Regions from separate parts of the Pseudarthrobacter phenanthrenivorans Sphe3 genome, predicted to be linked through region 1. Evidence: riboswitches for the same ligand, from Rfam matches in the RefSeq annotation. Region 1 holds a riboswitch; the other holds the start of a gene.

Region 1 (5,300 bases):
GGCCTCGGAGGTCAGTTCCAGGACCGTCACGAGGCCGGGGTCAAGACCTTCTGCCCGCAGCGCAGCATGGAAAAGCTCCAGCGCCGGCGAGGAATTCGGGCAACCCGGTGTCGTGCGCAGTTCAAAGGACACTGCTCAGTCGTCCCGGCGCACCAAGGGAAGGGCCATACTGCCGGGCCCGGGCTGAATCACCGGCTCTGACCCGCAACCCTCACAGCACGCCGCAGCTGGTGTTGCCGCTGCCGAAGAACCGCCCGTAGGGGAGGTGGTAACGGCAGCAACAGAGTCCTTGCCCGATTTCGTGGAGGGTGCGCAGCAGTCGTCGTGGTGGGCGTCGGCGCCGGGGACGGTGCAGCAGACATCACCCTTCCAGGCGTTGATGCCTTCGCGGACGGCGATCGCGGCGATCACCAGCGCGGCTCCGGCATCGGCCCACCACCAGCCCAGGGTGCTGTTCAGGACCAGGCCTACCAGCAGGACCGCGGAAAGGTACGTGCAGAGCAGGGTCTGTTTGGAATCTGCCACCGCGGTCCGGGACCCCAGTTCCCGGCCGGCGCGGCGCTGCGCCCAGGACAAGACCGGCATGATCGCCAGGGACAGGGCGGCGATCACGATGCCCGGGGTCGAGTGCTGCGCTTCCCCGCCCCCGGTCAGGGACCGGACCGAATCCACGGTAACGAACAGGGCCAGGGTGAAGAAGGAGAACGCGATGATCCGCAGCGTGAGGTGTTCGCGCCGCTCGGGATCCTTGGCGGAGAACTGCCAGGACAAGGCGACCGCGGAGGCGACCTCGATCACCGAGTCCAGACCGAAGCCGATCAGCGCCGAGGAGTCCGCGACGTTCCCGGCCCACAGGGCCACGACGGCCTCAATGACGTTGTACGTGATGGTCGCGGCCGCGAAGAGTCGAATGCGCCGACTCAGGACTGCGCGGCGCTGTGTCATCGGCGCAGGCTGGAGTGTTGCGCTCATGCCACGCACGTCCCGTCCGGAGCGCAGCAGGCCGGGTCAACGGCCAGCACCACACCTAGCAGATCCCTGATCGCGTGGCCCAGCCGGGCGTCGGCCAGTTCATACCGGGTCCGGCGCCCGTCCGGAACAGCCACGACCAGACCGCAGCCGCGCAGGCAGGTCAGGTGATTGGACATGCTTTGCCGCGAGACCGAGAGGGTGTCTGCCAAGTCGGACGGGTAGGCGGGCGCGTCAGCCAGAGCCAGCAGGATCCTGGCCCTGGTCGGATCAGAGACCGCGTAGCCGAAGCGCGCGAGCACCGGGGCGTGCGTGAGGGTTTCCATACCTTCGAGAGTACATTCCAGGATGTATCAATGTAAAAGGTCGGCCAACCCCTGCCGCGAAAGCATGAATCCCTAGATGCCCATACGGTCCAGGATGGCGTCTTCTTCCTCGTCGGAGCTGTTGCGCTTGCCGGCCCGGCTTTCCCGGCGGGCCTCCAGGACCGCCTCAGAGGGGTCCTCGGCCTGGTCTTCACGTTCTTCCCGTGCGATACGGGCCTGCTGCCGGGCGGTGTACCCAAAGCCGACGAAGGCAAGGATTCCGAAGGTCAGCCACTGCAGCGCGTAGGAAAGGTTTGATCCTTCCTGCACGGCTGGTGCGGAGAGCTGCGCCGGTGCCACGTTGCGACCCGGCGATTCCGCTGCCATCAGCCCGTAACTGCCCGTCAGCAGTGGGTAACTGAGTTGCCGGGCGTAGGCGGGCAGGGCGATACTGGGTAGCTGTCCCTCCGGGGCTGTCCGTCCATCCAGTTCCGGTTCGGAGGGTTTCAGCCGGACGACCACCTGGACGTTTCCAGCCGGCGGGTCCGGAACAAGGTCCGGGTACCCGGCCCTGGCGTTGCCGATCGGCAGCCATCCCCTGTTCACGACGATGGTCTCCCCGGAGGCAACCCGGAACGGAACCAGGACCTCATACCCTGGTGCCGAATTTTGTGGCCTGTTCCTGACAATCCTTTGATCCTGTGTCAGGTACTGGCCGGTGATTGAAACGGTGCTCCACTTCACCTCAGGATCGGCGGTTTCGAAATACTGCTTGGCAACTGCGAACGGCACGGGATTCTTGTCGTAATTGTCCTGGACGCGGCGGATTTCAGCGACGGCCTGATTTCTGCGGTCCATCTGCCACTTACTTAGCCCGGCGCACGCTGCGGCAACCATGGCGGCCAGAAGCAGGAAGCCGACCCAGCGACGGGTGAAAAGGAAACGGTATGTCATAGCCTGCCCTGGCCCTGGGCTGCCGCTTCGGCCAATTCCCGCAACGCGCGGCACTGGCTCCGGTCAGAGGCCGTGACCGACCGGACGGGCGCGGGGGCAAGGTTTGCGATTCTGGAGGCACACACTCCTTCAGCGTAACGGTCATGCCTCCTGCTGCAGGTCCGGAGGTCAATGGACCCGGCGGCCATCCCATCAAGAGCACAGGAGGTGCCGTTATGGAAATGTGACAAACGTTGCTGTTGTGCCGTACGGTCTAAAACCGTGCCGGTTTCTCCGAATGCGGCACTCCTGAGCAGACTTGCCTAACTCTGCCGCTGCCTCAGGATCCGTTCGCAAAATCGTCCGGCAGAGACGGGGAACCCAACAGCGGCCTGCTCGCAGGCCTTGGGGTGAAGCCGTGCCTGATGCATCCGTGCATCAACGCGGCCGGGTGCCTCCCATCCGAATCCGACAGCTAACCTCGCAGGCAGTGGGAGAGGCCCTTTCATGCCCATGCGCAAAGCTCACGGCCGCCGCCGCGCGGTCCCCGTCCAAACCAGCGCCCTTGCCGCGCTGTCCAAATCCGTGGCGGACAACGCCGGCGGTGTAAGCCGCAAGGCCGCTGTCATCGCGGCCGCCTCGGGTCTCGTGCTGACCAGCGGCATTGCCGCCGCCCAGGCCGCAGACGCCCCGGTCCAGCGCGACGCGGAGCCAGCCTCGACCCTCGAAGTTGTCAGCCAGGCACAGGCACCGCTCAGCGCCGATGCCACCGTCCAGATCTCTTATGAGCGTCCTGTCGTGGAAACCACGCCGGCGCCGGTCGTGGAAGCACCGAAGCCAGTCGTCGCGGTCCCCGCCACAACCGCCCCTGCGGCAGCGAAGGCAGCCGCGCCGGCCAAGGCGCAGGTGACGGTTACCCCCGCTGCTGCAGCTCCGGCTGCCGCTCCGGCAGCAGGCGCAATCAACGCCACGATGGTGTCTTCCGCCTACGCGCAGATCGGCATGATCCAGGACTGCACGCGACTGGTCGAGAACGCCCTGAACGCCGCCGGAATCCGAGTTGGGGACCTCGGCCCGATGCAGTTCATGAACTACGGCACCGTGGTCAGTGAGCCCCAGCCCGGTGACATGGTGGTCCAACCCGGGCACGTGGGAATCTACGTCGGCAACGGCCAGGTGCTCAGCTCCGGCCTCAACGGCAAGAACGAAACCGCCGTCCACCCCCTGACGTGGATGACCTCAAAGGGTGCTGTCTCGTTCGTACGCGCAGGCTAACAAACCACTGAAGGCCGGTGATCCAATGCCTTGGGGGCACTGAATCACCGGCCTTCAGCATGCCCGCGGCCGCATGCGATTGGAGACCTTGCGGTGGGAAACCGGGCACCCGCTTTTTAACTCTTGAAGCCCCGTTTGCCTGTTCAGGCGCTGTTGGCTGGGCGTTCCGAAGGGAAACTCGCGTTCCCGGCCGGGAAAGAACGCCACCCGGTGCCGCCGGGCTTATTGCGGCAGCGACACCAGGCGGTGGGCTCAGCTCTTCCTGGTCCTGCCGGCGCGGAACAGTGCAGCAACTCCTGCGGCCAGCCCGAGCAGCCCTGCGGTCAAAGCTACCCAAGTCAGTATTGAGGCGGGCGCGTCGGTACTCACCGAGGCAGCCGGCACTGCGGCCGTCTGCGCCGCCGTAGTGGACCCATGGCCGTCCGGGCCTGCCGCAGCAGCAGTAGTCACAAAGGACGGGGCGGGGTCCTGCGGCTCGGCCTGGCCCTCAACCACCGGGTCATCCCAGTTCCTGACGGTGCCGTCAGAGTAGGACTGCGCTACAGGCAGCGCCACGGTAGTACCGGACTTCGGAAGCCTTCCACGGACAACGAGAACATCTGGTACTGGTCAGCCGACAACTGGCTCTGCGCATCGTTGGCGGTCCAGGTCACGGACAACGGCGCCTCGGTAATGGTGGCGCCGTCCACGGTTACCGGTTGCGGCAGCGCCCCTCTGACAAGCTCAGCGGTCCAGCCAGGGACAGGCTTGACCCGGACTGACGTGAACGGGGTAGCGGTGGGCAGGTCCACCTTGATTTTGGTGGTGGTAGCCGTCTTCGACTCACTGGGAACCCTGAACGTCACCTGTGTGGTTCCGCCTTCGTCAGTGGCGTCCGGAGTCACCGAAACATGGGCGGACGCCGCGCCGAGGCCGAACGTCATGAGAGCCGCCGTAGCTGCCCCAACGGCAACTAGTTTAAGCGAATGCAGATTTTTGGTACTCATGGGAAATCCTTTGCTGGCTGCCGCCCGGATCGGAAGTGATGCCGGGCAGCGAAATGTGTAATTGACGGGAGCCGTGTTCCCTCCAACCACAAAGCACTCAGACAGGCCAGCCAAAGGGAACCACGCATCTCGGCGGTCCACGGATCCCGTCGACGCGGAGGTTCCGCCAGGACGTGGGTACAGGGCGTGTGCCGGATCCAGCACAGGGCGCTTCGGTGAGAAGTACGGTGACAGGCTGAAGGGTTCGTGTCAGGGGATGAAGCAGCCAGGCAGCGACCCGCCACAGCGCTGCTTCCGCTCTGCTCAACATGATCGCAGTCGCGGCCGCAGCCAGAAGGTGCGCCAGCGACATGGAGAGTCCTGTGTCCGCGTGCAGGAGAGGTTCTGGCGCCTGGGCCAGACACGCGCCCGCCTGCACGGCATGATGCCCGCCGCCGTGCGGCGAGGTCCCGCAGGATGTTTGGCGGGAAAGGAAGCTGAACGCCTCGTGAAGCAGCACCTGCCCGACTCCAACGACGCCCGCAATCCTCCCCAAGGACCACTGACGCCCCAAGACCAACGTCACGGCTGCCAGAACCAGCGCGAACAGCGCCACCGAAATTTCCGCCGCCGGGAGCGTACCGCCACCGAGCACATGCGCACCCGCCGCGAACAACCACACCGTCCCCGCCACCAAAAGGGGACGAACGAGACGCAGTACGCCTGCACTCATCTCCGCCTCCAGTCCGAGGGGATCGTGAACTTCCTTCGACCCCAGCATCCGGGAACGACCCCGGAAATATCTTGTAAACCGTCGGTGGGAGCCGTCAGTCCTCGAGCCGCCGACCGCTGA
Region 2 (5,300 bases), on a different replicon from region 1:
GATCGCGGGGCTCATCGAGGCCGCGGGCCGCAAGGCCATCAAGGTGCCTGGGGACCTCAAGGACGCGTCCGTCTGCCGGGACGTGGTGGACACCGCCGTGGCGGTGCTTGGCGGCATCGACATACTGGTGAACAACGCGGGAAAACAGGTGGCGCAGGAAGAGCTGACCGGCATTACGGATGAGCAGTTTGACCACACGCTGAAGACCAACGTGTATGCAATGTTCTGGCTGACCAAAGCGGCCCTCCCGCACATGCCGGCCGGCTCGACGATCATCAACACCACGTCCATCCAGGCCTACAACCCCTCCCCCACGCTGCTGGACTACGCCACCACCAAGGCGAGCATCAACAACTTCACCAAGGGCTTGGCGCAGCAGCTGGCGCCCAAGGGCATCCGCGTCAACGCCGTGGCACCGGGACCCATCTGGACACCGTTGCAGGTCAGCAGCGGCCAGCCCAAGGAGGAACTGCCGGAGTTCGGGCAGTCCACTCCCCTGGGCCGCGCGGGCCAGCCGGCAGAGCTCGCCCCGGCGTATGTGTTCCTGGCATCGCCTGAATCGAGCTATGTGGTGGGCGAAACCCTGAACGTCAACGGCGGCAATCCCACCCCGTAGCGGTCAGTCCGCATCCTGTTGCGCGAGCAGGGCGTCCGTTGCCTCGTCCGGTTGGCCGTCAAAGAACTGCGCCAGGATTGTCTTGAATACGGTTTCGCCCGGCGCTGCACGGAGGAACAGCGTCATGGACGAATGCAACTTGCGGGCGTCGACGCCGCCCAGGATCTCCTGGGCGGTGCGGCCGGCGTGGTTGGTCAGCGCCTGGCAGCATTCCAGCAACCGCGGGCCGAGGACCTCATGGTCCAGATAGGCCCGGGCTTCATCAAGCGAGGTAATGGCGAATTTCCGGGAGGTAGGGCTTTGGCCGAGGCCTGCCAGCTGGGGAAAAATGAACCACATCCAGTGCCCCGTCTTCTTCCCGAGCTGCAGCTCCGCCAGCGCCTGGGCATAGGTTCCGCCCTCTCCGGTGCCGCCGCTGTCCTGGGCGGTGACGAAGCGTTCCAGGTCATAGGGATCGTTCATGTTATTTCTCCTTTATGCGGGGCTTGGGCGCTTTTGTGCAGGTCGTCGCTGCGGGGCTGGTCTTCAAGGAAGGCTGCTGCCGCGCGCAGTTGCCCGTCCGGGTCCTGGCTCCATCTGGCCAGTACCACGCCCGCCCGCTGGCGCTCCCGTGGCGCCAGCCCGGCCAGCAGGGGCCGCACTACGTCGGCCAGCAGCGGATCCACCAGTTCCCGGCTTCCTGCGGACCGAAGGAAGCCCTCGATCCTGGTCAGGTCGGAGTGGCGCAGGAGTTTCACACGCGACTGCAGCAGCACCACGGCGGCAAGCCGCCGCTCAAAAACAGGCCTGGTGCCAGGCCCCGGCTGGCCCCACAACACCGAGGCCAGCATGGCTACGGCGTCGTGGTCCAGTTCTTTGAACTTCCGCAGCGCGTCGCGTACGGTGCCGCGGACGGCACCTACGGAGGACCCGTAGGAGGCAAGTGCACCGCCCAGCCGCAGTTCGACGTCGTCCGCCCGGTACCAGGCGCCCTCGTTCTGGAGGGTGTGGTCAATGAAGCCGGCAGCCGCTGCCACGTCATCACTTCCGCCGTTCACCGGCGACGCCCCCCGCCCGCATGGCGGATGCAGTACGGGGTCCAGGGCCGGGCTTCAAGCCTGCCCTCGGCAATGGCCTCGCCGCATACCGCGCAGGTGCCATAAGTGCCGGCTGCGATACGGGCCAGGGCAGCTTCCACCTGGTCCAGACCGGACGCGCTTTGCTTCAGCAGGGCCGATGCCTGGGACAGCTCGAAAGCGATAGTGGAGCCCTCTGGATCATGTTCGTCATCCACATTGGAGTCCTGCCGGGCAGAGTTTGCCGCGGCGATGTCCGCGCGGAGGGCGGGCAGGAGCTCAACCTTCCGCCGCCATTCCTCCTCGAGAAGGATCCGGAACCTTTCGAAATCGGGCATGGGAAAAGCCTAGCGCGACACCAGTAAGGCCCTGGGTAATCCACTCAAACCGGCGCCCGGCGTCCATGGTGCACCCCGACCGGAGATGGCGCAGATGGCAAACCGCCGTAGTCCGCCTGCCCCGCCACGCACACGCATCATGCACAACTTTATGACTTTGTTACACGGGCCCGTTGCCAGGACCACGGACACCGCATCAGCCGAGGCCACGGCGGAATGCAAAGGAAATCCACCGAATTGCGGAAATGTGAGAGAAGTACCTCGCATGTTATCCAAATGTGACAATTGGTCCGCGCCCGGGTTATGGTCTTCTGGTGTCCCTCTCAGACGGGACATTCCCGACAGTATGCCGAGCCCTGCCACTGTTACGGGAACCAATCGCTTTCCAGCTGGCAGGGACGGGGGAACCAAGTTTCCGCGGCCTTTTTAAGGCCTTGGGGTTAAGTCGATAGCGCCTCCGTCCATAACGGGGGTTGCCACCGGCCGGGTATCTCCAACCCGAACCCGACAGCTCACCCCGCAGGCATGGGAGAGGCGATCAACTGTGTCAAAAAATTCCACCACCGCCCGTCACCGCGCGACTCCGGACCGCTCAATCGTGCTCCAGGGCTTGGCTGTAACGGCCAAGTCACAGGCCCGGACGCTGGGCCGGCCGGCCCTCGCCGTTGCCGCTGCATCCGGCATTGCGTTTGGCGTCGGAGCTCCGGCGCACGCTGGCGTGAGCGGCCCGGACACCACCGAAACCACTAACGTCCAGGCGACTGCAGCCCCGGCCGCCACGGTTGCCGCCCCGGCAGCAGCAGCAGGCGCGGTCCACACCGTCGTCTCCGGCGACACCCTGGGCGCCATCTCGGCCTCCTATGGCGTGAGCCTGAACGACGTTCTGTCCGCCAATGGCCTGTCGATCTCCGCGATCATCTACCCGGGTGACCAGATCCAGATTCCGGCCGCCGGCTACGCAGCACCTGCCGCCGCCGCTCCGGTGCAGGCCGCATCCGCTCCTGCCAATACCGGTATGAACCTGGCCTATGCCTCCACCACCGCAGCCCCGGCCCCCGCGCCTGCTCCCGCAGTAAGCGGCACCGGCACGGGCGCCGCCATCCTGGCGAACGCCTACGGCCAGGTGGGAATCCAGCAGGACTGCACCGCCATGGTGGAGAAGGCCCTTCGTGCCGTGGGCAAGTCCGTGGGCGACCTTGCTCCCACCCAGTTCTTCCAGTACGGCACCACCGTGGGCTCCCCGGCCCCGGGTGACCTGGTCATCACCGCAGGCCACGTGGGCGTTTACGCCGGTGACGGCCAGGTAGTCAGCGGCGGCGTGGACGGTTACAAGACCGAGGTCCACTCCATCAGCTGGCTCGGCGGCGCTTCCTTCGTGCGGGTGGCATAGCCAGCAGCCGGACGGGCAGGCCTGCGCACCGCAGGCCCGGCCCACTGAGCAAACAGGGGCGGCAGCCGGGATTTCCCGGCTGCCGCCCCTGTGCTGTTCCACCTTTCCTGTTCCCGCCTGTCCTGTTCCCACCTGTCCTGGAGCCGCAATCGTGCTTCCGGCTTCTTCCTAGGTGCCGCAGAAAGTCCGGTAATCTCCGAAGTCCTCCGGCGGCCCCTCCGTGTAGCGTTCCAGCCCCTGGCGCTCCTGGAACGGGGAACGCACCACGTCGAGGAAACGGTTGAACGGGCCAAGGTCGCCCTCAGTGGCCGCAGCCAGCGCTTCCTCCACCAGGTGGTTGCGCGCGATGTATACCGGATTTACCCGGTCCATCAGGCCGGAGTCGGGGTTCAGCGCAGTCCAGCGTTCGGCCCAGGCATCAAAGGCTGCCAGGTCCAGGACCATTCCCCGGGCAGGCCTGGAGTTGCCGCGGGCGGCGTGGCCCAGGTTCCGGAAGAACTGGGTATAGTCCACGGGCCCGTCTTTCAGCAGCGCAACCACTCCGTCCACCACGTCCGACGCGGCGTCTCCTTCCGGGGTCCCGGCCATGCTTGCCGGCAGTCCGAGTTTTTCCTTCATCCCGTTAAACCAGGCGTCGCTGTACTGGCTGCGGAATCTGCCCAGCGCCTCCACTGCCGGGCCCACTGCCTGCTCCTGGTCCTCGTTGAACAGCGGCAGCATTGCCTCGGCCAGCCGGGCGAGATTCCACTCTGCTATGACCGGTTGGTTGGCGTACGCATACCGGCCCCCAACGTCAATGGAGCTGTAGACCGCGCCCGGGTTGAAGGCGTCCATGAAGGCACAGGGGCCGTAGTCGATGGTCTCGCCGGAAATGGTCATATTGTCCGTATTCATGACGCCGTGCACAAAGCCCACCAGCATCCACTTGGCCACCAGCCGGGCCTGTGCGGCCACCACCGCTTCAAAGAGCGCCAGGTAGGGATTCTCTGCTTCAGCGGCTGCGGGATGGTGCCGGCTGATGGCATGGTCGGCGAGCCTGCGGAGCAGTTCCACGTTCTCGGTGGCCCGCGCGTACTGGAAACTTCCCACCCTCAGGTGGCTGCTTGCCACGCGGGCCAGGACAGCGCCGGGAAGCATCGTCTCCCTGCGCACGGCCCGCCCTGTTGCCACCACGGCCAGTGCCCGGGTAGTGGGAATGCCCAAGGCATGCATGGCTTCGCTAATCAGGTACTCCCTCAGCATGGGGCCGATGACCGCGCGGCCATCCCCGGCCCGTGCGAAGGGGGTGCGTCCGGAACCCTTCAGGTGAACATCCCTCAGCCGGCCGCCGTCGTCCACGATTTCACCGAGGAGGAGGGCCCGGCCGTCACCGAGCAGGGGCGAATACCCGCCAAACTGGTGCCCGGCGTATGCCTGGGCAACGGGGGTGGCGCCTGCCGGAATGTGGTTGCCCAGCAGGAGGCGCACGCCTTCGGGAGAGCGCAGGTACTCCGGCGCCATCCCCAGTTCGTCCACCAAGGCTTCATTCAGGACCAGCAGCTCCGGATGCGGCGCTTCCTCCGCCTGCCAGGGAACAGCCAACTCGGCCAGTTCACGGGCGAAGCGGCCCTCGAATGTGATCATCGATTCTGCTGCGGCAGTCATGGATTAACCCTATCGCCGTCGTTGGTCCGCCGGTTGATCAGCCAGGTGACGAACCACAGGATCACTCCAATGGCCATCAGCCCGCCGGCAATCTGGTACTGGATGACATTCCGCCCGACCCAAGGCCCCGCCAGGAAGGCGCAGAGCACGGCCGCCACCAGCGGAAGGGGGCCCGGGGAAGTGAAGAACACCTTGCGGTGGGGATCCCGCTTGCGGCGCAGGACCACGCAGGCCACGTTGACCACCGTGAAAACGCA

Evidence for each region. A riboswitch is a leader RNA that binds a small molecule or an ion and turns the genes downstream of it on or off. The one in region 1 is predicted to bind cyclic di-AMP.
Region 2: another riboswitch for cyclic di-AMP. It lies ahead of ASPHE3_RS10200 (C40 family peptidase); the one in region 1 lies ahead of ASPHE3_RS20275 (NlpC/P60 family protein).

Annotation. Positions count from the first base shown of each region.
Region 1 covers NC_015146.1:104,772-110,071, reverse strand. Annotated here, with positions in the region: gene ASPHE3_RS20295 (hypothetical protein) at 1-132, opposite strand, end outside; gene ASPHE3_RS20290 (cation diffusion facilitator family transporter) at 136-972, opposite strand; gene ASPHE3_RS20285 (ArsR/SmtB family transcription factor) at 969-1,295, opposite strand; gene ASPHE3_RS20280 (SURF1 family cytochrome oxidase biogenesis protein) at 1,368-2,228, opposite strand; cyclic di-AMP (ydaO/yuaA leader) riboswitch at 2,534-2,711, shown strand; gene ASPHE3_RS20275 (NlpC/P60 family protein) at 2,715-3,482, shown strand; gene ASPHE3_RS22790 (DUF1775 domain-containing protein) at 3,735-4,037, opposite strand; gene ASPHE3_RS22785 (YcnI family copper-binding membrane protein) at 4,022-4,468, opposite strand.
Region 2 covers NC_015145.1:2,216,559-2,221,858, forward strand. Annotated here, with positions in the region: gene ASPHE3_RS10180 (glucose 1-dehydrogenase) at 1-616, shown strand, start outside; gene ASPHE3_RS10185 (DUF1810 domain-containing protein) at 620-1,078, opposite strand; gene ASPHE3_RS10190 (DNA alkylation repair protein) at 1,075-1,653, opposite strand; gene ASPHE3_RS10195 (TraR/DksA family transcriptional regulator) at 1,650-2,009, opposite strand; cyclic di-AMP (ydaO/yuaA leader) riboswitch at 2,379-2,550, shown strand; gene ASPHE3_RS10200 (C40 family peptidase) at 2,554-3,399, shown strand; gene ASPHE3_RS10205 (protein adenylyltransferase SelO) at 3,568-5,043, opposite strand; gene ASPHE3_RS10210 (APC family permease) at 5,040-5,300, opposite strand, start outside.